Regions from separate parts of the Lysinibacillus sp. GW823-FHT02G10 genome, predicted to be linked through region 1. Evidence: riboswitches for the same ligand, from Rfam matches in the RefSeq annotation. Region 1 holds a riboswitch; the other holds the start of a gene.

What was found. Region 1 has a riboswitch for cobalamin ahead of metE (5-methyltetrahydropteroyltriglutamate--homocysteine S-methyltransferase). Riboswitches for the same ligand answer to the same signal wherever they lie in the genome.
Region 2: linked by a shared signal. The riboswitch ahead of AC1RFD_RS09045 ((2Fe-2S) ferredoxin domain-containing protein) and the one ahead of metE (5-methyltetrahydropteroyltriglutamate--homocysteine S-methyltransferase) in region 1 are both predicted to bind cobalamin.

What each region holds. Positions count from the first base shown of each region.
Region 1 covers NZ_JBXAJI010000001.1:1,211,692-1,227,347, forward strand. Annotated here, with positions in the region: gene AC1RFD_RS06310 (YczE/YyaS/YitT family protein) at 1-125, opposite strand, end outside; gene paiA (spermidine/spermine N(1)-acetyltransferase) at 253-771, shown strand; gene AC1RFD_RS06320 (FMN-binding negative transcriptional regulator) at 817-1,434, opposite strand; gene pdxR (MocR-like pyridoxine biosynthesis transcription factor PdxR) at 1,601-3,016, shown strand; gene AC1RFD_RS06330 (DUF2935 domain-containing protein) at 3,086-3,517, shown strand; gene AC1RFD_RS06335 (hypothetical protein) at 3,597-3,962, opposite strand; gene AC1RFD_RS06340 (sensor histidine kinase) at 4,310-7,357, shown strand; gene AC1RFD_RS06345 (response regulator) at 7,354-8,460, shown strand; gene AC1RFD_RS06350 (GNAT family N-acetyltransferase) at 8,534-9,037, shown strand; gene AC1RFD_RS06355 (DinB family protein) at 9,086-9,553, shown strand; gene AC1RFD_RS06360 (hypothetical protein) at 9,581-9,862, opposite strand; gene AC1RFD_RS06365 (DUF3888 domain-containing protein) at 9,911-10,321, opposite strand; gene AC1RFD_RS06370 (hypothetical protein) at 10,412-10,831, shown strand; gene AC1RFD_RS06375 (Lsa family ABC-F type ribosomal protection protein) at 10,863-12,344, opposite strand; cobalamin riboswitch at 12,909-13,088, shown strand; gene metE (5-methyltetrahydropteroyltriglutamate--homocysteine S-methyltransferase) at 13,263-15,248, shown strand; gene AC1RFD_RS06385 (hypothetical protein) at 15,200-15,559, shown strand.
Region 2 covers NZ_JBXAJI010000001.1:1,718,390-1,734,045, reverse strand. Annotated here, with positions in the region: gene AC1RFD_RS09065 (energy-coupling factor ABC transporter ATP-binding protein) at 1-648, opposite strand, end outside; gene cbiQ (cobalt ECF transporter T component CbiQ) at 645-1,418, opposite strand; gene AC1RFD_RS09055 (energy-coupling factor ABC transporter substrate-binding protein) at 1,424-1,696, opposite strand; gene AC1RFD_RS09050 (energy-coupling factor ABC transporter permease) at 1,700-2,446, opposite strand; cobalamin riboswitch at 2,596-2,780, opposite strand; cobalamin riboswitch at 3,032-3,213, shown strand; gene AC1RFD_RS09045 ((2Fe-2S) ferredoxin domain-containing protein) at 3,360-3,731, shown strand; gene cobJ (precorrin-3B C(17)-methyltransferase) at 3,736-5,403, shown strand; gene AC1RFD_RS09035 (sirohydrochlorin chelatase) at 5,418-6,356, shown strand; gene cobK (precorrin-6A reductase) at 6,353-7,114, shown strand; gene AC1RFD_RS09025 (precorrin-8X methylmutase) at 7,127-7,786, shown strand; gene AC1RFD_RS09020 (cobalt-precorrin-5B (C(1))-methyltransferase) at 7,786-8,919, shown strand; gene cbiE (precorrin-6y C5,15-methyltransferase (decarboxylating) subunit CbiE) at 8,876-10,096, shown strand; gene cobI (precorrin-2 C(20)-methyltransferase) at 10,089-10,796, shown strand; gene cobM (precorrin-4 C(11)-methyltransferase) at 10,796-11,581, shown strand; gene AC1RFD_RS09000 (cobalt-precorrin 5A hydrolase) at 11,574-12,695, shown strand; gene AC1RFD_RS08995 (cobyrinic acid a,c-diamide synthase CobB) at 12,707-14,074, shown strand; gene AC1RFD_RS08990 (precorrin-2 dehydrogenase/sirohydrochlorin ferrochelatase family protein) at 14,067-14,705, shown strand; gene cobA (uroporphyrinogen-III C-methyltransferase) at 14,702-15,469, shown strand; gene AC1RFD_RS08980 (nitroreductase family protein) at 15,503-15,656, shown strand, end outside.

The DNA of each region.
Region 1 (15,656 bases):
CCCACATTTTTAGATAATCCTACTAGAAGCGCATCGAAAGGTGATGTGCCGAGTTTAGATTGAATCGTGAGCGAAATACCTAGCGTTAAAATTAAAATGCCCACTACATAAAAGACATATTTCAACAAAAAGATCTCCTCCTACTATTTTTATTGCAAATACAACAAAATTGCGTTAAATTGACTATATACTCTTTTTATTGCATTTGCAATATAAAATCCAGAAAGAGTTTACAACAAAGGAGTGGAATCAATGTCTGTTAAATTAGAGAAGTGTGAGCACGCAGATTTAAAACAGCTTCAAGCAATAAGTATTGAAACATTTAATGATACATTTAAAGACCAGAACTCCCCTGAAAATATGAAGGCTTATTTAGAGCGTGCCTTTCATAAGCAACAGCTAGAGAAGGAATTGGCCAATTTGGATTCAGCATTCTATTTTATCTATTATGAGGAAGAAATAGCTGGGTATTTAAAAGTAAATGTCAACGAAGCACAATCCGAACTAATGGGGAATGAGTCATTAGAGGTGGAGAGAATTTATGTTCGACATCAATATCAAGGAAAAGGGCTTGGCAAATACCTTATGAATAAAGCAATAGAGGAGGCTGTGGCTCAAAACAAAAAAAGCATTTGGCTAGGGGTTTGGGAGAAAAATGACAGTGCCATCGGTTTTTATCAGAAAATAGGCTTTGTCCAAACAGGCGCCCATTCATTTTATATGGGTGATGAAGAACAAATTGATCTTATCATGACGAAAACACTTGCCTAAATTTTATGGCAGAAACGTTGATTCACAACATTTCTGCCTGCTATTTTAATGGCTTCTATTTTTCTTCATCGCCTCAGCTAACGCATCAGCATGTGGATTTTCCTCTTTATAAAGTTCCTTTATTATGTTGGCGTAATCACTAGCATTTCGATTTTGACTTAATTTATAGGCTGCCTGCACTTCTTCCACCTTTATTTTAAACCCTTTTATTCCTTTCATTTCTTGCTGCAAAAGCTCAGGAGATAGTTTATCCCACAACACAGGATTTTCACGGAATGACTCATATTTTTCAAGTAAGCTAGTCAAATCTTGTTCTAAAGCTATTCCTTCAATCAGACTTGCCTTTCCATATACATGGACAGCTTGATAATTCCAGGTTGGCACATTTTCATGCTCATACCAAGAGGAAGAGATATAGGCATGTGGACCATTAAATATCACGAGAATGTCTTGTACTTCCTCAAAGGTCTTCCATAAAGGGTTACCATAGGCTAAGTGACCTGTCAGATAATAGTCATCCTCGATTTTTTTCAGCAACACGGGTATATGGGCTGCAATAGGCTTACCTTTTCGAATTGAAACGATTGTTGCAAAGGAATTATGTTGAATAAATTCTTTGATTTCTTCTAAATCCGATACTTTGTAATACTTAGGAACATACATGGAAACCTCTCCTTATACATAAAATCATCGTGAGTTTTTTGAATAAACAAATAATTATGTAGGCACATCTTTACATTTTCTACTCAACGATGTAGATTTTATTATAATCAATCACTGGCACCTCATAAAAGTGCCAACAACGCTATTTCTAAAGGAGCCAAAAATCATGCTCGAAATGACACCAAACCTGAATAATGAGGAGCCACTTTACCTTCAATTATATAACTATATAAAAGCAGAAATTCAAAACGGAAAGATAAGGGCTCAAAGCAAATTGCCGTCTCAGCGTAGTCTAGCTAAACATTTACAGATTAGTCGCAACACTGTAGATGCAGCTTATCAGCAGCTCCTTGCAGAGGGCTATGTGATAAGTAAAGAGCGAGATGGACTATATGTGGTTGATCTTGAAAAAGGTTATTTTCAAGGAGGCCCTCATCATTTTGAACCACAATTAGCGACTCAGCAGAAACAAGAACGACCAGCAATTAAGTACGATTTTAATTATGGAGATATTAATTTAAAAGATTTTCCCTTTAAAATATGGCGTAAATTATCAATGCAGAGCCTTGATGAAGAACAGGCTCAACTCCTTTTATATGGAGATCCACAGGGAGAGCTGGAATTAAGAAATTATATGGCAAGCTATCTTTATGAATCAAGAGGGGTGCAATGCAGTGCAGAGCAAATCGTTATAGGAGCAGGCTTGCAGTTTCTTCTTGGTATCGTATGTAACCTAATTGGACGGAATGAGCTTTTTGCTATGGAAGATCCAGGTTATTATCGCGTTCGTTACTTGTTTAAAGATAATGGTATAAAGGTGAAACCAATCCCACTTGACGAGCATGGTATTCATATCGATCCCTTAAGAAACAATAACATCAAGGCTGTTTATGTCACACCCTCCCATCAATTTCCCCTTGGAACGGTTATGCCTATCTCAAGAAGATTAGCATTACTAGAGTGGGCTAAGGAAGAAGATGCTTATATCATCGAGGATGATTATGATGGGGAATTTCGATATGCTGGAAAACCGATTCCTGCACTACAGGGATTAGATTCAAGTGATCGCGTCATCTATATGGGCACCTTTTCAAAATCTTTGATTCCAGCCATTAAGCTAAGCTATATGGTATTACCTAGAAAATTAATGGATTTATTTCATCAAAACAATTACTATGTTCAAACTGTGTCTAGACTCCATCAGCATACGTTACAGCTATTTATAGAGAGTGGGTATTGGGAGAGACACTTGAATAAAACACGAAATAGTTATAAGCGAAGATATGAGGCATTACTAAAGTCCATTCAACAAAAGTTCGGGGAAAATGGGAAAATTTATGGAGCCAGCAGTGGCTTACATATTTTACTTGAACCAAAAAATAAGATGACTGAAGAGGAATTGATTGATACAGCAAAAATGGCTGGTGTTAAGGTCTACCCAACATCTATTTTTTATGAAAATCCATTGGTTGTTCAGCCTGCAAAGGTATTACTTGGATTTGCTAATCTAGCGGAAGATGAGATTGACACAGGCATTAAGCTATTAAACAATGCTTGGTTTAACAGTTCTACTATGACGTGAATCTCTTTCAAAGTTCTATTTCCACATTTCTTGTATATACATAATAGAGATAAGTGGGAGGGGATTTTTATGCAATTTTACTATGGCCATCAAATGCCATTACGTGTATTAGATGAAGCTGAATTTTGGAAACATCAAGAAGAGGAGCATACAGTAGTAATAAGAGAGCTTGTGAAAGATTTGGAGCAGCAATATGTCGATGCGTTAAAGGAATGGGAAAAAGCTTTCGCTCAAACACATCAGCAAGTTGTGAGATATATAGAAACCGTCAATCGTTCCCAGGGACAAGTTTCTCCAGCTCTGTTTCAGGATATTTTACAGCTTACTTCCTTCTGTTTGCAACAGAGTGATCAATTTATCCAGTTTTGCCAAACGCTTATGCAAGAAAGTCAACCGATAAGCGCAAATCCTACAGCTAAAGTTGTATTAAATCATATCATTGTAGAATCCGAATATTTTATCGGAATTGCCCAAACCATTTTATATCAACAGAAATACTAGGTCTAGCGTCTGGAAAATGGAGTTTGGAGAAAAAACACTTGCCACACTCCATTTTTTGGACGTTTTCACCACCACAATATTAACTATTCGGAATTTTCTCTTTATATTTAAAGGAAAGGAGACTTAAAGAATAATTTTTAAGTGTATCTGTGTGAACAAAGTCATTTAGAATACTTTCAATTGAATGACAATGTTGATTGATTAAATTAATTTCTTCTATATAATTTGAATCAATCAATACTTCTTTTAATGTTTTAAACACTACTTTCTGCTCGTTAAATAAATAAACCAGTTCAAACCTAGTGTTCAATATTAAAGTGGTAATCTCAGGGAAAATAATTCGATCCTTTAGTACTTCAAGAATGGAATTCACGGATTTTACTCCATCAATAGTTTGTAAAGATGAAAAAACACCATTTAATAACTCTTCAAAATCAACCTTCATCAAAATCCTCCATCAATCAAAATCCTTTCTGATAATAACATTTTTTTAGAAAAATTTTAATGATTAATATTTTCCTTCAATAATGTGGAAAGTCTATTTAGACAATAGTAATTTATTGAAAACAATTCACTTCACATGTTTCCAGAGGTTAATAAAAATTTTTAATCCGCTCACAATCATTTTTTTAAAATAACAACAAACAAAACATCAAGAAAGGTATTATTATTGTTTGTTTAGATTTTGTTCAAACACAGTATGCTACTATCTCAAAAAGGGTTGATTGTAAAAACAGTGAGCAATATGATGTAAAGATACATCATAAATGATCGATCTTTGGGGGCACGAAAATGAAAAAAAATATCATAATTATTGTAAGTATAATCATGCTTTTTGTGATTGTTTTTTTTATTGGTAATTGGCATTATTTCTCCACTAATCAGCCAAAAATTATACATAAAGGTATAGGAAAGTTAGAGGAAGAGCAATTATTAAAGCCTGTAAAGCTAGAAGGAGAATGGGCCTTTTATCCAAATGTATTAATTTCTTTGGGGGAAAATTTTGATAGCTATCAACATAAAAAACTGGATTTAAATATACCCTTTAATTGGCAAGCATATGTAGAGCCAAATGAAGAGGGGCTTTCGGTGGGAACCTATCACGTCAACATAGAGGTACCATCAGATGGAGTTTACGGCCTATATATTCGAACGATTCGTCAAGCTAGTCGTGTATTCATTAATGGCGTTGAGGTGGGGGCTAAAGGAAATCCAAGTACTGTTTTAAGCGCATATGCATCTGAAAATGATGATAAATATACCGTTTTTTCTCCTAGTGTCAATAAAAGACTAGACATTGTCATCCATGTTGCAAATTACAATTATCCTCAGGCTGGAATTGTTTATCCTATTGAATTTGGTACGATGAAGGCTATTCAAAAGCATTATCACTGGAAAGTGTTTTTAGATATAGTAGTGAGTATAGGTCATATTATAGTTGGTGCGATCTATGTCTTTACATTTTTACAGAATCGCAAGCGTAAGGAAGAGTTATTCTTTGGTCTATTTACTATTTCATTAGGATTTTATATGTCGTTTATCAATCAAAAGGTGTTTTTCCTTTTATTCACTGATCTATCGACGGTCAATCAATTACGTCTGCAATTAGGAATCATTCCACTCGCACTGCTTGCTTTAACATTTTTTATAAATGCGATGTATCCACAATTACTAGAAAGAAAAATTTTATACACGCTTGCCATATTACTTGGTATCGTGTTTGTTATGTACGGTATCTATAATCCCTTTACAAAAAATGAAAGGGCCTCCTCAGAATTTGAAATGATTATGAGAAAAATAATCTATATCAGTGTCACGGCTCCAGTTATTTTCTATAATATATGGTTGCTTATAAAGGTCATGCTAAAACGTTTAGAGGCTGTGCGTTATGTGCTAATAGTTATTACAGCGATTAGTTGTTATTCTATTTTACTCATTTGTAACTTTTTATTTGGGATGCCTTTTGACTATACAGAATTTATGTTATTTTTACTAATATTATTTGGCTTTGCCTCATTATTAAATTATCGTGCCAATAAAGCTGTTTTAAAAATAGCAGCATTGTCAGAAGAATTGCTTGAACATAATCAAATGAAGAATGAATTTCTTCTGAAAACTTCGCATGAACTCCGTGCCCCCCTAAACGGAATATTAAATATATCCAGATCCTTAATGGAAGGTGCTCAAGGACCATTAAAACGATCTCAACAGGAGCAAGTTATTCTAATTCACAGCGTTACACAGCGCATAGGTCATTTAGTAGAAGATTTATTGTTTTCTTCTAATCAAATGACAGGGGAAGTAAGGATTAGTCTACGCAGTGTATCTCTATCTGTTATACATGAGGTAGTAGCCGAAATTCGTAGTCTTATGCCCAAAAATAGTCAAGTAAGGGTAACAGCAGAGATAAACTTAGATTTGCCAAAGATCTACACGGATGAATTACGCTTTAAACAAATTTTATATAACTTGCTGCATAATGCAATTAAATTCACACAAAATGGAACAATCATAGTCACTGCGCATGTTGAACAGGAGCAGATGGTCATCCAAGTAAGTGATACAGGCTGTGGAATTCCGACACAAGAATTAGATCGTATTTTTAACGCCTTTTATCAAGGAAACAATCATCATAATAAAGAAGGGCTAGGTTTGGGACTAAGTATCACTAAAAATATTGTTGAAAAATTAAATGGTAACATTTATGTGACAAGCACTGTAGGGGAAGGGACAACATTTACATTTACAATGCCCCTCTCAACACTAGAAAACGTAAGTAATGAACAAGCTACCATTACATCACATACAGATACAGAAATACAGCTTCGACTGCCCCTTATTTATAAAGGAAGTGATAAAAAAATACTGGTGGTAGATGACAACCATGTCAATATAAAAACTTTAACGGAAGCACTAAGTTTAAAGGGATATACAGTGATCGCCTTAGATAACGGCTTTGATGCGATCGATTATATTAAAACCAATCATGTAGATTGTATGTTAATCGACCTAATGATGAATGGGATGTCAGGTTATGAGTTATGTAAACGTGTACGTAAACAATATGATATGCTGGAACTACCAATAATTATCTTAACTACAGTTATGAAGCAATCTGACTTACTGCAAACGTTAAAAGTAGGGGCGAATGATTATCTACAAAAGCCGATTTCTACCGATGAACTTTTTATTCGTATTGAATCTTTATTGGCTGTTCGACAATCATCAATCGATGCAATCGAAGTAGAAATGAACTATTTATATTCACAGGTCACACCACATTTTGTATATAACACACTTAATACGATTATTGGTTTAAGTTATACAGATATGGAAAACACACGTGAAGCTCTTTATTGTTTAGCCACTTATTTCCGTGCAAAACTGAATGTTCATTATCGAAATAGCATTGTCCCCATTGATGAGGAGATGGAGCTTGTAAAAGCCTATTTATCAATTGAAAAAATGCGCTTTGGAGATCGTTTACGTATTAAATATGATATTGACGAATCGATACAATTAGGAATCCCTGCATTGTCCATTCAACCTTTAATTGAAAACGCAGTGTTCCATGGGATCTCTAAGAAAGTAGAGGGAGGGACCATAGAATTAAGCCTACAGAGAGAGGGACAATTTGTAAGAATTAAAATCTATGATAATGGTGTAGGAATTTCAGAAGAAAAATTGCACCAATTGCTAAATGAAGAAAGTACAAGAATTGGCTTTATGAATCCATTAAAAAAATTTAAATTAATAAAAAATGCTAGTTTACGAATTTACAGCGAAGAAGGAAAGGGAACAACAATTGTCATTTTATTACCAGAGGGTGGTGTCACATGAATATAATGATCGTTGATGATGAAAAATTGGCCATTGATGTTTTATCTATTATGGTTAAACAACTTGCCCAATTTCAGATTAACATTAAGGGAACATTTACAAATCCAACTGAGGCCCTCCAGTTTCTTGAAAAAGAAATAATTGATTTAGTGTTTTTAGATATTGAAATGATTGACACACACGGTATGCAACTTGCAAAGCATCTCCTACACAAGCAACCATCCTTACAAATCATTTTTGTTACAGCTCATACACAATTTGCCGTGGAGGCTTTTGAAGTTGAGGCAACAGATTATTTATTAAAGCCAGTACAGGAAAAACGACTGATTAATGCGTTAACAAAAGCACAGAAAAAAATGGTCGTGACGGTGGCGCCGAGGGATGAGAAGAAAAACTCATTATATGCGCATACATTAGGCAGCTTTTATCTACTGGATGTTCAACATAATGTGATTAAGTGGCGAACAAGAAAAGTACGTGAACTATTTTTATATTTACTATTTCACCAAAAACGGCCTATGTTAAATGCAGTTCTTTTAGAGGAATTGTGGCCAGATTTGAACTTTGAAAAGGCAGCTAGTAATTTACATACAACTATTTATCATTTAAGAAAGATATTAAAGGACAATGGTATTCAAGATCCCATACTCTTGGTCAATAATCACTATAAATTAAATGCGGAAATTCAAACTGATTATGATGAGCTGAATCAACTATTGGAGCAGGATCAACATGATGAGAAATCCATTCAGCAGTTATTGAATTGCTATGAGGGTGATTTTTTAATAGATGAGGAGTATTTATGGGTTAATCAAATCAGGCTCCGCTTAAAGCAATCTGTATTACATGTGCTTGAACAGTATATTGCACGTACAGACGTTGCCCACACTTTATTAAAGTATAATTGCCTACAAAAGCTTTTAGAGCTAGACGAATACAATGAACAGTATATGTTTCAATTGTTAGAATTCTTAATTCAACAAAATAGGAAACAAGAATGTATAAAATTATTTGAATCTATAGAGGCAAAATTAGCTGAAATTGATCTCCCCGTGCCAGAAAAATTTTATAGAAAATACAACGAGTTCTTACTCAACGTTTAGAAACGATTTCGGAAAAGTAATTTCTGTTTTAATAGTAGGTAATAATTTTATAAAAAGGAGATGCTCTTTCGGCATGCAAAAGATTGAAATAATTGAGCTTCACCATATTGAGCAAGATTTGGAGAAGCTTACTGAATTATTGATTATGGTCGTAGATGAAGGAGCATCCATAGGTTTTTTACCTCCACTCACACAAGAACAAGCGATAAAATATTGGCAATCTGTCTTAGCGTCAGATGTCTTACTATTCATTGCGAAAATAAATAATGAAATTGCAGGTAGTATTCAATTGCATTTAACTAGCAAACCAAATGGCATTCATCGTGCTGAAATTTGCAAGTTAATGACACATCCCAACTTTAGACGCAACGGTATTGGACGAGCGCTGATGCAACAAGCAGAGGAACGAGCAAAACAAGAAAACCGCTCCTTGCTAGTTTTAGATACGAGAGAAGGGGATCCTTCCAATAAATTATATAAATCATTAGATTATCAAGAAGTGGGGAAAATTCCTCAATATACTATTTCACCAGATGGAGAATTAGAAGCAACCGTAATTTACTATAAATTAATTTAATCCATGGTATTGAATATAACTGAAAACGTGTAGAAAGGGAGCTAGTATATGAACGAAGCACAATTATTTATGCAAATGAAAATGTGGCGTAATTGGACTGTTGAATTTCTACGTACGATCCCTGAGAATATTGCTGATCAGATACCCGCAGGACATCATAACAATATTCGTTGGAATGCTGGTCATCTATTAGTTGGTTGGGATCATACCATTTTTCCAGCTGTTACACAAGAAAGGCATTTGCCTCTATCCTATCATGTAATGTTTCCTAGTGGCAGTAAACCAGATAACTGGACTGAGCAACCGCCAACAATGGATCAAATTATTATACTCCTAGAGGAACAACCAATTCTGATTGAACAAGCTTGTGCAGGACATCTACATGAACCGCTTAAAGAACCTTTTTTAGGTATGAAAACATTAGGTGATATGGTTGTCTTTCATATGAACCATGAAAATTTTCACATGGGAATTATAAAAAGTATGATGCAAACGCTCTTAAAGAATGAAGCCTAACTGATGGAATCAGTTGGCTTCATTTTTCTATATATACCACGGTAACAGATCCTCCATTTTCTTACCTGGCTTACTTGTTTTATCTGTTACGATCCATGTGCCGTCTTTCTTTTGCAGCTGATAGCTTACATTTGTACCATCCGCTCTTTTAAAGAGCATATAACCTATATTACCCTTGATAAAAGTGACAGGGTCTATGACATTTTTGTAGGGAATCTTTCGCTCAGGAAATAAAATATGGGTCACTATTTCCTCTGCAATCATAGCAAGGGATTTCATATCATTATTAATTTCAGCTTGATATTGCAATTGATCGTATCGGTAGGAAGTATAAGATGCTAAGTCCAGCTTAAAACTCTACTGTATATCTAACAGTGTTGCCCTATAGAATGCGTTTATTGCCTTTTCTACATCATCTGCCTCATGTATATAGCGAAGTGTGATGACACCAGTTGGACTGACTTCAAACGTAATGATTTCCTTACTGTAGGGTGGGGAATGCGCATGCTCAAAGGTCGTAACTTCCACGCTAACTTTAAAGCTAAACTGACTTTCTTTGACAATTTTTAAAATTTTCACATCATACAAGCCATACTGCTTAGGATAGCCATAGTAATGATCAATTTCCTTTTCAATAAATGGATTAAGGATTGTAATGAATGTGTCCCTGATTAGTTGCTCATCAGCTTGTTCACTTTGCGCATAAATCTTACATGGCAGAATGAACATAGTGAAGATAAACATTAAAACATAAGCAAATTTTTTCATGGAATAGTGACCTTTCTGCAGGATGATACTTTATAGAGTGCACCAATCACAGCAAATTATCGAGCATTTTTAAAGAAAGGGAATTGAACAATGGGAAAAATAATACTGCCCTTTTTATGTATGCTTTTGTTATTTCCAACAGCTACTTCGGGGTCAGAACCTGAAGGCTTAAAATGTCCAAATCCAGATGTATTGATGAAAACAACGGTGAAAGACAAAGACGAGCTTAGTCAAGCATTAGCTGACATCATTCCAAAAGTATATGGCTCAAGCCCTGATTATCAGGAGTGGCAAATTGAGGTGATAAAGCCCATGCCCATATTAACTGGCATGGAGGAGAATTACTATAAAATGGCGGTGAACTTCTGTGGAGAAAATGTGGCTAATCACTCCTGGTTTGTTCGATTAAGGTTTCCAAGATTACTGCCAGCGCAAAGTGCATCACTAGGTGAGCTATATATCGTGAAAGAGACAAATTCTAAATGGATCCATTGGTTTCAATATCATTAAAAAGGAAGAATCCATAAATGGATTCTTCTCTTTACGACATAGCTATCGTTTTCGTTGCTACAGTTTGTTGAAATGCCTGATCATGCTCAACAATCACCATTGTGAGATGAGAGCTTTTTATGAGCTCTTCAATCTGCATGCGTGAATAGATATCAATAAAATTGAGTGGTTCATCCCAAATATATAAATGAGCCTTCTCACACAAGCTTTTAGCAATCAGCAGCTTTTTCTTTTGCCCACCAGAATAATGAGAGATATCCTTCTCAAATTGAATACGCTCAAAATCCATCTTGCGCAGGATTGATTTAAATAACGTCTCATCAATACCATGCTCTTCAATAAATTCCGATAGCAATCCCTTTAAATGGGATGTATCCTGCTGAACATAGGAAATGACTAGACCTGAAGCTAACTTTATGGAGCCTGTATGTTGGATGGGCTTACTTAGAATAAGTTTTAACATACTACTTTTTCCGCTTCCATTTTTGCCATCTAAAACAACTCGATCCCCTTGTGCCACTTTGAAGCTAATAGGCTTATTCACGATATGGTCATCGTACCGAATCGATACATCCGTGACAACAACCATTTCTTTTGATGGATATGCCAATGGCTCTACTTTCAATGACTCGGTTTTTTCAACATTTTTTAGCAGTTTTGATTTTTCCTCAATAGCTCTTTGTTGTCTGGATTCCAGGTTCTTCGCTCGTTTCATCATCTTGGCTGCTTTATGTCCAACAAAGCCTTTGTCCAGTTTGGAACCTGAATTGGTTGTGCCGTTTTTGGAGGCTTCCACTTGATTAGACCAACCTGACGAACGCTTTGAGGATTGTTTTAATCGGTCGATATCTTTTTGCAGTCGTTGATTGGTTACTTCTTCGTGTTCCTGCTGACGATCAAAATTTAACTTCCAAGAAGAATAATTTCCACTTTGAACGTCAATATTGGCTCTATTAATCGATAGGATATGGTCAACACAGCCATCTAAAAAGCTTCTGTCATGTGAAATTAAAATAAATCCTTTTTTCCTGCGAAGATAATCGGAAACCGTCTTTCGTGCATTCGTGTCTAGGTGATTGGTTGGTTCATCAATTAATAAAAATTGACCCTCTGTCAAAAACAACGCAGCAAGCAGCACCTTTGTTTGTTCGCCATTGGATAATGTTTTAAAAGGACGATACATGACCTCCGCATCTACATGTAGGTAAGCTATTTCACGTAGACATTCCCAATCTTCTGCCTGAGGACAAATTTCTTCAAATATTTCATGGGTATATTTATTTGGATCAGAAACTGGATAGGGGAAATAAGTGAAGTCTACAGAAGAGATGATTTTTCCGCTATACTCATAATTTCCTAATAACAACTGAAAGAATGTTGTTTTACCTCGTCCGTTTCTACCGATAAATCCAAGTTTCCAATCCGTATCGATTTGAAAGTTGACATTCTCAAAAATATTGTCAAAGCTGCTTGGATAAGAAAAAGTTAGGTTTTGTACTTGTATCATGGACATGATAATTCCTCCTTTGTATTGCAACAGTTTACTTTTCATACAAAGTCGGTCTATCCATCTATGGTTGATTTCTCCGTATAAGCAGATGGATATTAACGACTTATACGGAGTGTTACATGCGTTACAATAGTTTCTGAATCGCTCATATTTTTCCTCTCCTTTATGGGTAAATGAAAGGTACAAAATCAACTATGAAAGCAAGAAAAAAACCCTCCAATTGTACATTGGAAGGATTAGTCTTTCTCTGAATAAATGCGATTTGCAATTTGTGTCATGACAAATAAAATGCAAACTGATAGTTAAAAATGGATAGACTAACCCTATATTTTGTGTTTGAAATCATTCAATTCAAATAAAAATATAGTTTAGTTCTTCATTGTCCATTCATCAGTCCTCTCATAATTGTCTTTTTATAGTAACAAATTTTTTTACAGAATACAATGTAACCTTATTTTCACTTAGTACTATACAATAATTCCTATAATATTTATAGAAATAATTTATATAATAGTTGAAAAATAATTTCTACTATTCTGAAATATGTGCTATAGTAGGAGCATAATTGAATATTGTGTAAGACTTGGTGCCAAATGAAAGTTTGGCTTAAAAGGGAAGTCGGTGCAAATCCGACGCTGTCCCGCAACTGTAATTCGGAGCAAATCACAAATGCCACTGGGGAAACTGGGAAGGCTGTGAGGCGTGTTGATGGAAAGCCAGGAGACCTGCCAATTTCTAGTACACACCAAATACCTACGTGGAAATAGGTGGTGAAAAGTGACCAAATAGGCACTGTGCGATAACGTTTATGCGAAAGTAGATACTTTTTCGTATTGTTTTAGCATTATTAATTTTAACATGCAGCCATTTTCCTAATAGGAGAATGGCTTTTTATTTTTTCTAAAAAAGGAGCTTAAAAACATGAACTATACAAGTACATTGATCGGTTATCCCTATATAGGGGAGGAACGCGAATGGAAAAAAGCACTAGAAGCATTTTGGCGCAATGAACTTTCTGAGGAGGACTTTGAGGAAAAATTAAAGAAAATCCGTTTATCAAGAATAAACAAGCAGCTGCAACTTGGAATCGATATGGTGACAGTTGGCGACTTTACGTTTTACGATAGAATGTTAGATACAGCTTTGATGTTTGGTTTAGTTCCAAAGCGCTTTAACTGGCAAGGTGGTAAAGTCGATTTTCATACCTACTTCAGTGTAGCAAGAGGAGACAAAACAGCCGTAGCTAGTGAAATGACAAAATGGTTTAATACAAATTATCACTACATTGTTCCAGAGTATGAGGGACAAGCCTTACAACTAACAGAAAATAAAGTGTTAGCCGACTTTTTAGAGGCGAAGGAAACTTTCGGTATCATTGCGAAGCCGACACTAATTGGTCCCTATACATTTTATAAGTTAACGAAAGGCTACAACAAATTAACACAGGTTGAGTACTTATTAGCTTTATTACCACTCTATACGCAGGTATTAAAAGAATTAGTGGATGCAGGTGCCACTTGGATTCAGCTAGAAGAGCCATCCCTCGTCTTAACACTTGATCCAGCAGAGATAAAGCTGGTGAAAGAAATGTATGACCAGTTAGCCACTGCCGTTCCTGAGGCTAAAATAATGCTACAGACTTATTTCGAAGCTTTAAGTGCCTATGAAGCATTAAGTACATTGCCTGTTCAAGGATTCGGTTTGGACTTTGTTCATGGCTATAAAGGAAATATGGCGTCACTTCGTCAATTTGGTTTCCCGCAGGATAAAGTATTAGGAATAGGGGTAGTGAATGGCCGTGATATTTGGCGTTCAAACCTGGCGGAGGTCAATGCGACAATTCAAGCCATTGAACAGCTAAGTCATGCTGCTGAACTATGGATTCAACCATCAAGTAACCTACAGCACGTTCCAATCACAACCTCTCTTGAAAATGAACTTGACCCTGTTTTAAAGCAGTCTCTGGCCTTCGCAGATGAGAAAATCGTAGAAATCACGGGGCTGACTAAATATAGACGAGATAAAGATGGTTCCTTACAACATAATTTTTCAGAAAGTATGAAGGCGATTGAGGCTCTAAAAAATCATCCAATCCGCCAAAATAAGTTAATTCATCAAGCCGTTCAAACTGTGACAAAGCAAGATTTTGAACGACACAGTAATTTTACGAAGCGACAAACGATCCAACAACAAGCCTTAGGATTACCGCTGTTTCCAACAACTACAATCGGTAGCTTCCCGCAATCAGATGAAGTGAAAAGAAATCGTAATGCGTGGCGAAAGAAACAATTATCGAATGAAGCCTATGAAACATTTTTAGAAGACGAAACAAAGCGCTGGATCTCCATACAAGAGGAATTAGATATCGATGTACTTGTTCATGGTGAATTTGAGCGTACAGATATGGTCGAATATTTCGGTGAAAAGCTGACTGGCTTTGCCTTTACAGAGAAAGCGTGGGTTGTTTCATATGGATCACGCTGTGTGAAGCCTCCGATCATTTATGGAGATGTTGCATGGGCTTCACCAATTACCGTAAAAGAATCCGCCTATGCCCAAAGCCTAACGAAGCGATTTGTAAAAGGCATGCTGACAGGGCCAGTAACAATATTAAATTGGTCCTTTGTGCGAGATGATTTGTCCCGTAAAGATGTCGCTTATCAAATTGCATTAGCACTCCGTAAAGAGGTGGAAGCACTAGAAAACGCAGGTATATCAATTATTCAAGTGGACGAGCCAGCGTTAAGAGAAGGTTTACCGCTTAGAAAGGAGGAATGGGGGGCTTACTTAGAGTGGGCTGTCAATTCCTTTAAGCTTGCGACATCTAGTGTAAAGATGAAACACAAATCCATACACATATGTGTTACTGTGAGTTTAATGATTTCATCGAACCAATTAGCGCACTAGATGCAGATGTGATTTCCATAGAAACATCACGAAGTCATGGGGAACTTATTACCTCACTACAAGTACAGACCTATAAAAAAGGAATTGGCTTAGGCGTCTATGATATTCATAGCCCTCGTGTACCAAGCGAGGATGAAATGCTCGCTATTATGAAAGATAGTCTACAGGTGCTGGACCGTTATCAATTCTGGGTGAATCCAGATTGTGGCTTAAAAACGAGAAAAGAAGATGAAACCGTTGCAGCTTTAGCGAATATGGTTGCTGCTACTAAAACGTTGCGTCAAGCTGTACAACAATCTACATCAAGCTAACGAAATGATTTTTAATCTACTACATCTACTCTCCAATAACGAAGACTAGGGTAAATCCCTAGTCTTTTTATCTTACGTCGATATATATATTATCTTC
Region 2 (15,656 bases), 510 kb from region 1:
AGCCTCCATAACAATGATTAGATCTGCCCATTCATAGGCGAGAGGTATGTCATGGGTTGCTAGTAAAATGGTTCTCTCACCATCATCTAATTTGGCTAAGTATTGTAATACTTGTGTAGCATAATAATTATCAAGACCTGCTGTTGGTTCATCTAACAAAAGGACAGAGGGCTCCATCGCTAAAACACCTGCCATTGCTACACGTTTTTTCTGACCTACGCTTAAAAAATGAATGGGTTTATCAAGCAAATCTTCCACTTCGGTTTGCGCAACGGCCCATGCTATTTTTTCTTCCGTTTTTTCAGTAGACCAGCCGAGATTCAATGGGCCAAATGCTATATCTTGCTTGACGGTCCCTGAAAAAAGCTGATGATCTGCATTCTGAAAAACAATGCCGACTTTTTGGCGTAGGGCCTTTAAAGCTTTTCGACTATATTCCAGATCGTTGCCTTCGAATACAATCGTTCCAGCTGTAGGTTTTAAAATACCGTTAAGATGCTGAAATAAAGTCGATTTTCCTGCGCCATTATGTCCGAGTATGGCGATTTTTTTACCTTTTGGAATGTCTAATGTAATATCTGACAACGCCTTCGTACCATCCGCATAGGCATAAGATAATTGGTTGAGTTCAAAATAAAATGCTGTCATGTAAAATACCCTCCATATACGATGAGGACTAGTAAAATAGCTGCCATGCCTAGCCAATTTTTCTTGCTATAAGAGCCCATCTCTTGCCAGTAGACGGCCTCGCCTCCACGTGATTGCATGGCATTGTTGAGCTCTCGGCTACGCTGAAACATTTCCACAAATAATGCCACAATAAGCATGGAGACAGAGCGTAGCCATTGCATCGGTGAATGATAGCCAAGACGTGCTTGCTGGGCGAGATGTATATTTTGCATGCTTTCTAAAAACATAAAAATAAAACGATAGGTTAGTTCGACGAGCTCCACTAATAAAGAGGGGAGTCGCCATTGTCGTAGCACATAACATATTCCTTGTACGGAAGTGGTTAGAATTAAAAAGTATAAACAACTAATGCTGCCAAGGACAATAAAGAACAGCTGTTGCACTGCTAACACACTTGCATTCCCGATAAAGACAGTCCAATTCCTAAATGTAAACGACCAAATATGGGCAGGGAGTGTATTCGTTGATGATGTAAAGGAAAGTAAAATAGATACGAGACTTGTTAATAAGAAAAAGCTAGGTAGCAATAATAATTTGCCGTAGTATGCAAGCGGAATTTTTGCACCTAAAATGATAAAAGCACTCATTACAAAAAATGTAATGAGTGAAAGTCGTTCATCTCTCATGATGAGCGTTATGAGAAGTAGTCCAAGTGAAAATATCATTTTTTCTAGCGGATGAACGGACGCTAGCTTATTCAGATAGGCATACTTATCAATGAGTAACATAATGGTTAACCTTCTTTGTGTTTGCCACGCATATAGCCGATGAAGTAGCCAATAAAGCCAGCTCCTATAGCTGCCTGTAGCACGAATAATAAGCTTTCGATTTCACCACTTGGTGGCTCCCATAGACTTTCAAACCATGGTTCATATTCCGCATTAATTTCACCAATAGCTGCTTCTGCTTCTCCATCAGCACCACCAAATTCAGCACCTTTTTGTATGAATAAGGGAATGATGGCTAACAACACAACAATTGCTAATAACAATAAATTTTTCTTCATTTGTTAATGTGCCTCCTTTGTTGAGAAAACACGTAACGTTTTTAATTCGCTAACATTGTATTTTTTCAAGAAATTCATCACAATGACCGTTAAAATTCCTTCACTCACTGCTAAAGGAATTTGAGTTAAGGCAAAAATACCTGCAAACTTTGTAAAGGATGCCATAAAGCCTCCAACCTCTGAAGGAAAGGCTAGTGCTAGTTGTACAGAAGTCACAATGTATGTACCTAAATCACCAAGCATAGCTGCAAAGAATATGGCTAGTGAAAATGACAACCCTACTTTTTGAGCCCCTTTAAAGACAAAGTAAGCAATAAAAGGACCAACAATAGCCATAGAAAAGGCATTAGCCCCTAAAGTTGTAATTCCTCCATGAGCTAATAATAAAGATTGAAATAATAAAACGATTGTTCCAATTACACTCATTGCTAGAGGGCCAAAGAGTACTGTCCCAAGTCCTACACCAGTTGGGTGAGAGCAACTACCTGTAACTGAAGGGATTTTTAGGGCGGATAGCACAAAGGCAAAGGCTCCTGAAAGCCCCAAAAGCATTTTGGTTTCAGGATTTTCATCAATGGTTTTTCGAATAGAACGCAATCCTAGAATGATAAATGGGATAGAGATCACCCACCAAAAAATAGCCCATTCGATTGGTAAAAAACCTTCCATGATATGCATGGCAAAGGCACGTTTTGGCACGATTAAAAAGGCCAGTAAAAAATAACTAAGTTTCCACCATGATAATTTCAAAAAGCTTTCCTCCTAACTAATTAATAGATTTTTAGAATATTGCGTGCGTAATTAAAAAAAGCACTTCTCCTTAGGTGGAAAAGTGCATAGCTAAAAAAGCAAATAACAGTCTCATCTGCTAAGCCGCACACCTATCCTCGTAGGTTGAAACGATCACTTATTTTTCGGCAGGTCTCCTGGCTCTAGTTCAATGCTTTATAGGTCTTCCCATCCGTTGGACAGTGACATATTCTATAAAGCTCCCTATTACAGTGGCGGGACCGCGCCGGACTCAAACCGGCTTCCCTTTTAAGCAAAATGACAAGCACTTTGCACCGAAAAACATTCAAATTGTGAGATTTCACGACAAAGTGTAACATGAATTTCCATAAATATGCTATACCTTTTATGAAATTTTTTAAATTAAAGGTCAACGGTGAATATTCTGATAAAAGTTTGTGCGCAAATTATATAGATTGTATAAATTTCATACCTAGTTCCATTCAAAATTGATAAATTTGTCATAAATTTTTAAAGAAATATTGAAATTTTAAAATAATAAGATATGATAAAGACAGTTTTCTATTTAAAATTCTACTAAAAATTTCATATAAAACGTCAATAAGTGCTCGAATAGCTCGAGATAATAGGGAAATTGGTGAAAATCCAATACAGCCCCCGCTACTGTAATAGCTGATGAAATCGCAAAGCCACTGGTACAAACTTGGGAAGGTGCGACAGTAAAATGAAGCTTAAGTCAGGAAACCTGCTTATTTGATTGTGCATGCAAACTTTTCGGAGGGAGAAGTTGAAGCGAAAGCGGGTACCTGTATTTCATTCTATTCGTTTTTATTTGGCTTCTACAAAACCTTTACTCTTCGTTATAGAGTAAAGGTTTTTCTTTTTCCAAAAAGCAAATGAGGGGAGACAGAAGATGACAACTTGGAATTTAGAGGGGATGAAAACACATCTCTTTATTTGCAATGGCAGTAGCTGCATGAAAAAGGATGGGGAGGAAATTACCTTAGCCATTCGAGATGAGATACAGCGGCAAGCACTCGATCAGGAAATACATACGACAAGAACGCGCTGTAATGGACGCTGCAAGGATGCTTGTGTGGTAATCGCTTATCCTCAAGGAAACTGGTATCGTGTGCCATCAACAGAGCATGCTAGAACACTAGTACAAGATTTACATCATGAATCCTTATACAACGAACATGTCTTTACACTTCGTGAAGGTACATTACAGCGTACTGCTCAAACAACTGCCATTAAAGGGATCGAAAAGGTGAAAGAGGGGTAACAACATGGCGCAAAAAGGAAAAATTTTCGTAGTAGGCTTTGGACCTGGAGATTTTAAGCATATTACGACACGTGCAGTAGAGGCTTTACAACAAAGTGATATGATTATAGGCTATAAAACCTATGTAGAGCTGATTCAAGATTTAGTAAGTGCAAAATCGATTGTTAGTACAGGCATGACAGAAGAAGTGTCGCGTGCACAGGAAGCCGTTCGTCAAGCTGAAGCAGGGAGCATCGTCTCAGTAATTTCGAGTGGTGATGCAGGCGTCTATGGCATGGCAGGATTAGTCTATGAGGTGTTAATTGAGCTAGGCTGGACAGAAGCAACAGGAATTGAAGTTGAAATTGTTCCTGGGATTTCTGCGATTAATTCATGCGCTAGCATACTTGGTGCACCTATTATGCATGATGCTTGTACAATCAGTTTGAGTGACCATCTAACACCTTGGAATTTAATTGCAAAGCGTGTCGAGGCAGCTGCAATGGCGGACTTTGTCATTGCTTTATACAATCCTAAAAGTGGACGTCGAACAAGACAAATTGTCGAGGCTCAACGAATACTCTTAGAATATCGTTCGCCAGACACACCAGTTGGGCTTGTGAAAAGTGCCTATCGAGAACGTCAAGAAGTGACCATGACAACACTAGCAGAAATGCTAGAACATGATATTGGTATGTTGACAACTGTCATTATCGGGAATTCGTCAACATTTTTCTATGACAATAAGATGATTACGCCCCGCGGTTACCAACGTAAATATACCCTGGGTGAAGAGAAACAGCCATTACGTCCACATCAACGTTTACGCGAAGAAAATGAACCTTGGGCAATGAACCAAGAGACGGGAACAGCGCGAAATGACTTTACGGCTGACCCTAATGCAGGGCGCTTTAATAAACCCAGTATAGCCGCTACGCCAAAGCCGAAAAAAACAGCTCTTGGAATGGCTACAGCGGCACTTGCAATGGTAAAAGGGACAAGCGCAGTCAAAGTAACACCGAAGCTTGTACAGCAAAAAATAGAATCTATTTTTGAATTAGCAGTAAGTCCTGGTGTAGCCAATAAGTTTTTTACTCCCCAGCAAATGATGATGTTAGCGGAGGTCGTTGGGGATGAGGGGACGATGGAATACACACCAGATCATCAAATTCATTTGAAAATACCAACGACTGCCCCTGAACAGATCACAGAGAAATTACAGGAAGTAGGGTTTTTATTATCCCCGATTGGTGATGTGTTATCACTGAAGGCTTGTGATTTTTGCTACGGTGAAAAGGCTGATTCAATACCATATGCAGAGGAAATACAAGAAAAACTAGGCGGTATGTCCTTACCGAAGACATTAAATATTGGCTTTAATGGCTGTGGGATGGCCTGTTATCGGGCTGTATTTGATGATATTGGCATCGTCTACCGCAAAAGTAAATTTGATGTCTTTATTGGAGCAAAACCAGTCGGTCGTACAGCACACGCAGCACAGCCTGTTGTAGAAGGGCTGGAGCCTGAGCAGCTGATTCCACTCATTACAGATATTATTGAAGAATATAAAGCAAATGCTCATCCAAATGAACGCTTATTTAAATATTTTAAACGTGTGAAAAAAATACTGCATTTTACGTATCAAGATATGTCTTCCAAAATAAAAGTAGAGCCAGCTCCGTGCGGCGACTAGTAAGGAGTAGAGAGATGAAAGCTATTTTATTTGTCGGCCATGGGAGCCGTTTAGCAGCAGGAAATGATGAGGTTCGTACATTTATCGAACAAATGACACCGCGTATTGATGAACAATTTTTAGTGGAAACTTGTTTCCTTGAATTTGCTTCACCTAACATCGAAGAAGGTATTACAAACTGTGTGAAAAAGGGAGCTACAGAGGTACATGTAATTCCAATCATTTTACTGCATGCAGGCCATTCAAAACTGCATATTCCAGCGGAAATAGAGCATGCGCGTGAGCATTATCCAACAATTACCTTCACATATGGTCAAACAATTGGTATCCATGATGAAATCTTTGCCATTTTACAAGATCGCCTAGCTGAAATTGGCTTTAATTCAGAACAAGAGCAGGAAGACACAGCGATTTTATTGATTGCACGAGGTGGCAGTGATCCATCTGCTAATGGTGATTTTTATAAAATCACGCGACTTTTATGGGAAAAACTACCTGTGAAATACGTAGAAAGTGCTTTTATGGGTGTCACAGATCCACGAGTTGAAGAAGGAATTGAACGTTGTGTCAAACTAGGTGCAAAAAAAATCATCATGTTACCATACTTTTTATTCACAGGCATTTTGATGGAACGCATGCATGGCATGTGTGAGAAGTTTAATGAACTTTATCCAGATTGTGATATTCAAATTGCTAACTATTTTGGCTACCATGAACGGTTACAAAATGTTTTATTAGAGCGTATTGAACAGGCAATCAACGGTACATCAACAGGTATGCAAGATCTAGAAGATTATCGCGCCTATGCGGCAGTACATGGACATGCACATCACCATCACCATCATGATCACGATCATGGACATGCGCATCATCATCATCACGACCATCACCATCATGACCATCATGACCATCACCATCATGACCATCATCATGAAGAGGAGCCGGTAAAATGATTTTCATGTTAGCAGGGACAAGTGATGCAAGGGATCTAGCCCTTGCATTACAAAGCGCAGGTTATGCGGTAACCGCTACGGTCGTCACTGAATCGGCAGCCTCTAGTCTTGCTGACGTTGGCCTGCCACATTTAATCGGTAGACTGACAGCTGAGGAAATGGCGACCATCATGACAGAGCAGGGCTATCAATTGGTGGTAGATGCTTCTCATCCATTTGCGGAGGAAGCCTCTAAAAATGCGATGGCAGCGGCAGAGCAGGCAAAGATTCCTTATATTCGCTATGAAAGAGCTCATGAACATTATGCCCATCCTTTGATTACTGTTGTAAAGGATTATGAGGAGGCAGCTCAGCTAGCTGCAGAAAAACGCGGTGTCATTATGCTAACGACAGGTAGTAAAACACTCGCTACATTTACAAAGGTTTTACAGGGCTTAGAAAACACAAGAGTAATCGCTCGTATGCTTCCACGACTAGATAATATGGAAAAATGTGAGGCACTTGGCGTGGCGCAGCGAGATATTGTGGCTATTCAAGGTCCGTTTTCAAAGGAATTAAATGAAGCTCTATTTCGTCAATACGGAGTGACGTTGATGATTACCAAAGAAAGCGGTAAAGTGGGCTCAGTTGATGAGAAGCTAGAGGCAGCTCTCGCATGCCAGATTGAAACGATTCTTATTGCACGACCAAATATACAGTACGGCCAACAATATTCAACATTTGAAGAAGTATTACAGGCTGTTGAACATACAATTTAGGAGGCATTTTCCATGGATTTTAAAACAGATTTTAAACCATTAACGGTAGACCCAGATAAAATTTACGATTACAGTTTCTCTATTATTGCAGAGGAAATGGGCGAGCATGACTTCTCAGAAGATGAATGGAAAGTTGTACGTCGCATTATCCATGCATCAGCTGATTTCGAGCTAGGTCGTAGTGTCATCATTACACCAGGTGCTATTGAAGCGGGTATCAAGTCTATTCTTGCAGGACGTCATGTCATTGCAGATGTGCAAATGATTGAAAGTGGCTCTGGTAAAAAGCGTTTCCAAAAACATGGTGGTGATTTGCATTGCTATATTGCGGATGAAGATGTATCAATAGAAGCGAAAAAACAAAATACAACACGTGCCATTATTTCGATGCAAAAGGCATCAAAATTACATGAAGGTGGTATTTATGCCATTGGTAATGCACCAACTGCATTGCTGGAATTGATTCGATTAATTAAAGAAGGGCTAGCAAAACCAGATTTAATTATCGGTATGCCTGTTGGTTTTGTGTCAGCAGCTGAGTCAAAAGAAGAGCTGCTTAAACTAGAAGGGATTCCGTACATTACAAATGTTGGTCGTAAAGGCGGTAGTACAGTGACGGTTGCTGCTTTAAATGCCATCTCACTTTTAGCGGACGAACAGGCGAAAAAATAATGGAGCGGAAGCCAAAAAAGGACCCCAAGGACATGCGTCACGGTTATACGACGGGAGCCTGTGCAACTGCTGTATCAAAGGCTGCACTGCTTGCCCTTATTACCAAGGAGGAGCAAGAGACAAGCACGATTCATTTACCTATTGGTCGAGATGCAACCTTTACAATTGAAAAATGCATATTTGAAGAAAATGCTGTCAGCTGTGAAACGATTAAAGATGCTGGTGATGATCCTGATGCGACCCATCAGGCACTCATCGTTGGCACAGTGAGCTGGGCAGATACACCTGGGATTCATTTAGATGGAGGTATTGGCGTCGGGCGTGTCACAAAGCCTGGCCTGCCAGTGCCTGTCGGAGAGGCAGCCATTAATCCTGTACCCCGTAAAATGATTTATAGCACGGTCCAAGGTGTGTTGGACGAATTTCACATTACTCGAGGCGTGAATGTGGTGATTTCTGTACCTAAGGGTGAGGAGATTGCTAAAAAAACGTTAAATGGACGACTCGGTATACTTGGGGGCATCTCAATCCTAGGCACAAGGGGAACCGTCGTGCCTTTTTCGAGTTCTGCTTATATGGCCAGTATTGTCCAAGCCATCAGTGTAGCGAAAGAGGCTGGCTGTGAGCATTTAGTGGTGACAACAGGTGGACGAAGTGAGAAGTTTGCGATGAAACAATACCCACATCTAGCAGAAGAAGCGTTTATTGAAATGGGTGACTTTGTAGGTTTTACATTAAAGCATTGTAAGCGTCTAGGCATCAAACAAGTTTCACTCGTTGGGATGATGGGGAAATTTTCTAAAGTCGCACAAGGAGTCATGATGGTGCATTCCAAAAGTGCACCAATCGATTTTAATTTTTTAGCACAACTGGCAGAGGATATAGGGGCAGATAGAGAAACGATAGCACAAGTTCTGGAGGCAAATACAGCTTCACAAGTGGGTGAGATTATGATGGAGAAGGGCTATGATGCGTTCTTCCATCGTTTATGTGAGGCCTGCTGCTATTCCTCTATCCATCATATTAAGGGCGGTTTAACGCTTTCCACATCGATCTATTCGATGCAGGGACAATTATTAGGAAGGGCTGATGACATTGCATCGATCGATGAAGTTGATTGGGATCGGGGATAACGGATTAGCAAGCTTATTACCCCAATACCTTCAGTGGATTGAAGACTGTGAGGTACTTGTTGGTGGTGAGCGAGTACTTGATTTTTTCCCAGACTTTAGGGGTGAAAAAATCTTGATAAAAGGAGGTCTTTCAACACTTGTTGAAAGATTGTCTGAAGAAACAAGAAATACCGTGATTCTTGCATCTGGAGATCCATTATTTTATGGCATCGGAGGCTATTTAGCCAAAAAGCTACAAATAGAGGTTTATCCCTATATGAGCTCTGTCCAACTGGCCTTTGCGAAAATGGGAGAGAGCTGGCAGGATGCTTACGTAACGAGTATTCATGGACGACCAATGAAGGGCTTGGCACAGCGAATTGATGGCAAAAAGAAAGTAGCACTTTTAACAGATGTAGAGAATAGTCCGAATGCTCTTGCTCGATATTTAAAGTATTTTGGTATGACGGAATATCGTGCGTTTGTAGCCGAAAATTTACAGGGCGACAACGAAAAAAGTGGCTGGTACTCGCTCGATGAAATGGAAGTTACTCATTTTTCTCCTTTAAATGTCGTGGTTTTAAAACAAACAATAGCACCGAAACGCTACACACTTGGGATTGATGATGAAGAATTTTCACAACGAAAGCCAGATAAAGGACTTATTACGAAGAAAGAAATTCGAGTTTTAAGTTTGCAAGCCATGCAGCTTCAACGGGATAGCATTATTTGGGATATTGGCACATGTACGGGATCCATGGCTATTGAGGCAGGTAAGCTTGCTCCTGAGGGACAAGTTTTTGCTGTAGAAAAAAATGCCCCTGATTTAGAAAACTGTCTTCAAAACCAACAAAAGTTTCGAGTCGATATAACTGCTATCCATAGTAAAGCACCAGAGGGTTTAGACAACTTTCCAGACCCTGATGCCATTTTCATCGGGGGCACTGGTGGTGAAATGGTTGAGTTACTGCAATTATGCTGCCAGCGTTTAAAGCAAAATGGGCGCATTGTCTTAAATGCGGCGACTATTGAAAATTTATATAAAGCTGTTGAGGCATTTAAAGCTTGTGGTTTTGCTGTTGACATTTTACAGGCTCAGCTGGCACGCAGTAAACCAATTTTAGATATGACACGCTTTGTGCCATTAAATCCAATATACATTATTTCCGCTTATCGAAAGGAAGAAAATCATGAGTAATCTAGGAATTTTATATGGCTTAGGCGTTGGTCCTGGCGATCCAGAATTAATTACAGTAAAGGCATTTCGAGTGATTCAGGAATCACCTGTTATTGCTTACCCAAAAAAGCTAAAAGGCAGTAAAAGCTATGCCCATCGTATTGTAGATGTGTATATTAATCCAGAAGAAAAAGATATGCTTGGTCTTGTATTCCCAATGACAAAAGATGAGGCTGTTCTAGAACGTGAATGGACAAAGTCAGTAGAACTTGTCTACGAAAAATTACAAGCAGGCAAAGATGTAGCCTTTGTTACAGAGGGCGATCCATTATTGTATAGTACGTTTATTCATATGATGAAGCTAATGCAGGACAAGCATCCAGATGTCGAAATTCGTACGGTACCAGGGATTTCTTCTTTTAATGGCTCTGCATCACGCTTAGGCATTGCGTTAGCGGATGGTGATGATCGTGTTGCGATTATTCCTGCGTATGACAATTACGAAGCTATGCGTGAAGCGATTGAAACACATGATGCTGTTGTTTTTATTAAAGTGGCGAAAGTGATTGATTTAATGCTTGAAGTGCTACGCGATTTAGATTTATTAGATAAAGCATCCGTGGTGACAAAGGTAACATCTGATGAAGAAATCATTTGGGATGTGCGTGAGTTGGATGGTGTCGATTTAGAATATTTAACATTAATGGTGGTGCGTAAATAATGAAAAAAATCTATATTGTCGGCGCTGGTCCTGGTGATCCAGATTTAATTACAGTCAAAGGTTTACATATGTTACAAACAGCGGACGTTGTCATGTATACAGATTCTTTAGTGAGTGAGGACCTTATTGCGAAAGCTAGACCAGATGCGGAGGTCATTCGTACAGCTGGTATGCATTTGGAGGAAATGGTTGCTGTGATGGTGGACCGAGTCAATGCTGGTAAAACAGTGGCACGTATGCATACAGGTGATCCAGCGATGTATGGTGCCATTATGGAGCAAGTTGCGCTATTAAAAAAGGAAGGCATTGGGTATGAAGTCATTCCAGGAGTTAGCTCTGTATTTGCATCGGCCGCTGCAATCGGAGCTGAGCTAACAATTCCTGATCTAACACAAACCCTTATTCTAACACGTGCAGAGGGGCGCACACCTGTACCAGAATTTGAAAAGCTGCGTGATTTAGCGAGCCATCATTGTACAATTGCCTTATTCCTTAGTGCAACGCTGACGAAAAAAATTGTCAAAGAGCTACAAAGTGCTGGTTGGGCTGATGACACGCCTGTAGCAGTTATTCAACGAGCTTCATGGCCCGATCAAAAAATCGTACGAACAACTTTAATCGAATTAGATGAAGCGATGCGTGTGAATGGTATTCGTAAGCATGCGATGATTTTAGCGGGCTGGGCATTAGACCCGAACATTCATGATAAAGATCAATATCGTTCGAAGTTATATGATGCAAGCTTTACACATGGCTTTAGAAAAGGTGTGAAGACAAGTGATTGAGTTACAAGAGGGTGTGTTACCAGAGGTTGATCAACGTAATCCTTATGCCGTTGTAGCCATTACGAAGCATGGTGTCCAAATAGGACGTCGTCTGCAGCAAACCTTTGCAGCAAGCGATTTATATTATATGAGTAAATTTGAACAAGGCGATGAAGAAGAAAAGCATATTCAACTGTTTACAGGAACAGTGCGCCTGCTATTGCCAACACTATTTAAGCAATATAAAGGGTTGATTTTAATTATTTCACTAGGGGCAGTTGTACGAATGATTGCGCCGATTTTAAAGGATAAAAAGACAGACCCAGGTGTTGTGGTGATTGATGATCGAGGGGAAAATGTTATTAGCGTATTATCAGGGCATTTAGGTGGTGCCAATGAGCTAACACACGAGGTGGCAGCTGCACTTGGTGCAAATCCGATTATTACAACGGCTTCTGATGTACAAAAGACGATTCCAGTTGATTTATTTGGAGCCCGCTTTGGCTGGGTATGGGATAGTGCGGATAAATTGACACCAGTTAGTGCATCTGTTGTAAATGAGGAACATGTAGCCATTGTACAGGAAACAGGCGAACGTGATTGGTGGATGCGTGATACACCGATGCCAGAGCAAATTAAAATCTATCCATCAACACAGGCAGCCATCCAAGCTACTCCCCATGCCACATTATTAATAACAGATCGAATCATTGAACCTGAAGAAGAGGTTCTTCTAGAAAACGGTGTTATTTATCGCCCAAAATCCATTGTGCTAGGAATGGGCTGTAACCGTGGTACATCTTTAGAGGAAATTGAACAAGTAATCGATGAAACCTTGGCAGAGCTAAAGCTTTCGAAAAAAAGTGTGAAAGCCTTATGCACGATTGATTTGAAGAAAGATGAGCAATGTTTCTTAGAGATTACGAAGAAATATGATTGGGAGTTCGTTACGTATACACCGGATGAATTAAATGAAATCGAATTTCCATCACCCTCTGAAACAGTCTTTAAATATACGGGTGCATACGGAGTGAGTGAACCAGCAGCTATGCGCTATGCACAGGTTCCATCACTTCTATTAGAGAAGAAAAAATCGGGTAATGCTACGATTTCAGTTGCTAGATACCTATTTTAAGGAGGAAGTCCATGCAAACAAATCGCTTTGTACTAGCTGGTACGGGTAGTGGTGTAGGCAAAACTACTTTTACCATTGGACTGATGAAGGCACTTCAAAACAAAGGGAACGTGGTGCAGGGCTTTAAATGCGGTCCTGATTATATCGACCCAACCTATCATACAGCTGTAACGGGCAGAGTATCACGTAATATTGATAGCTGGATGTTTTCACACGAAGCAGTCCGTGATATTGTGGCACGTGCAAGTATAGATGCAGATGTATCTATTATTGAAGGTGTGATGGGCTTTTATGACGGTAAAAGCCCTTTATCTGACGCTGGGTCTGCTGCTGATATTAGCGTAGTGACAGAGAGTCCTGTTATTTTAATTGTCAATTGTGCTAGCATGGCACGTAGCGTAGCAGCAGTTGTAAAAGGCTTCCAATTACTATCAGATAAGCCGAATATCGTTGGTGTTATTGCGAACCAGGTTGGTAGTGTCGGTCATTACGAAATTGCGAAGGCAGCTATTGAACAAGAATGCGGCATACCTGTTATTGGCTACCTAAAGCGTGAGGAAGGGATCGATATCCCGAGTCGTCATTTAGGGTTAGTACCTGCTATTGAAAGAGGAGAGCTAGATTCATTTTTTGATAAACTAGGGAACCTGATGGCGGAAACGATTGATTTGGATCAATTAATACATTTAACAAAGGCTCCTATCTTGCAAGAATCAGGCCATTTATTTAGGGAGGAGCCTTCACGAAATATTTGTATAGCAGTTGCAAGAGATGCAGCTTTTAATTTTTATTATGAAGAAAACTTGGCTTTGTTACGTGCGAAAGGTGCGACACTACAGTTTTTCTCACCGCTTGCGAATGAGCCTGTACCAGCTGAAGCAGATGGCTTGTATATTGGTGGTGGCTTTCCTGAGGAATTTGCAGAGTCACTTGCTACCAATACAGTCGTTAAAGACTCTATTCGTCAAGTCATTGCTAAAGGTCTTCCAACATTAGCTGAGTGTGGGGGCTTTATGTATTTAACAGAGGCCATTACAAATAGCCATGGCGACCGCTATGACATGGTAGGGGTAATTCCTGGAGAAGTGGCGATGCAAACAAAACTAGCAGCACTTGGTTATCGTGAAATTTTTGGCACAGCCGATAATTTCTTAATTGGTGCTGAGGAACAAGCGAAGGGCCATGAGTTCCATTATTCCAAATATAGTGGTTCTCACAATACAGCAGCCTATGAAACGATTGGTCGTTTTGGCAAAAAGAAAGAAGGCTATCAAGAAGGAAATTTAGTGGCTGGCTATACTCATTTCCATTTTGTATCAAACCCAAAGCTAGTTGACAATTGGTTAACAGCTTGTAAGAAGGTGAAAAGTAATGACTAATTATTTTCCTATTCATATCAATCTAGAATATAAAACAGTTGTGATTGTAGGCGGGGGTCACGTGGCAACGCAGAAGGTAGCATCCCTGTTACCAGCAAAGGCAAACATCGTGATTGTCAGTCCAACCTTACATAACACATTACAGTCACTTGCAGAGTCAGGGCAAATTACTTGGAAGCAAAAGGAATTTGAACCTCGTGATTTAGATGACGCCATTCTCATTATCGCTGCAACGAATGTGACAGCAGTTAACGAAGCCGTTCAAGAAGCAGCACAGCATTGGCAATTAATCAACCGAACAGATAAACAAAGTGAAAGTGATTTTATTACGCCTGCTACTGTTCGCCGTGGTCCATTGGTGGTAACTGTTTCGACATCGGGAGCAAGCCCAAGTCTAGCCCGCAAGATTAAAGCAGATTTAGAAGAGCAATTCGATGATGCTTATGATGACTATGTATGCTTTTTACAGCAAGCTCGATTAATGATTGCTGCTAAGTATGATAAAGGTCCACAAAGACGTGCGGCATTACAAGCATTGCTAGAGCCAAACATCCTTGAATGGACACGTCATGGTGAGATCGATCGACGAGAAGCATATTTACAACAACTATTGATGGGAGCAACGCAATGAAGGATGGAATCGTATATATCGTGGGAGCAGGTCCTGGCGATCCGAAGCTCATTACTGTGTATGGACTGGAATGTATTCAAAAGTCTGATGTAATTGCTTATGACCGTCTTGTAAATCCTAAATTGCTTGATTTTGCAAAAAAGGATGCGGAGCTAGTTTATTGTGGCAAATTACCTGGGAAGCATCATCTTATTCAAGAGGAAATAAATGCATTACTCGTTGAAAAAGCACAAGAAGGTAAAATTGTTACACGCCTAAAAGGTGGCGATCCCTTTGTTTTTGGACGTGGCGCGGAGGAAGCTGAAATATTAAAAAATCATGGCATTGCCTATGAAATCGTTCCGGGGATTACAGCAGGAATTGCAGCTCCTGCATACGCAGGAATTCCAGTTACACATAGGGACTTCGCGACAAGCTTTGCCCTTGTAACTGGACATGGTCGTGAAGAAAAAGGACAAGATTTTTTGAATTGGCCCGCTTTAGCTACGGGTATAGATACCGTTGCCTTTTATATGAGCGTTGGTAATATTGCCTACATTGCTCGCAAATTAATCGAAAATGGACGGAAGGCAACAACGCCAGTAGCGGTCATTGAGTGGGGAACAACTGCTCAGCAACGCACGATTACAGGGCCGCTAGATGAGATAGCCAGCATCATTGAGCGTGAAGGGTACCATAACCCTTCTATGATTGTTGTTGGCGAGGTTGTCAATGTACGGGAAAAAATTCAATGGTTTGAAGAGCAAGGACTTACCTTTTCATAATCATTTCTTATAAGCGCACAAGGAGGAAGCACTATGACTGTCATTGAAGCATTAAAAAAACGTCGAGCAATTCGTAATTACACGACACAACCAGTAGAGAAAGAAAAAATTGAGCAAATTTTACAGGCAGCAACCTATGCACCAAATGACCGGATGCGTGAGCCCTGGCATTTTTATGTCATTCAAG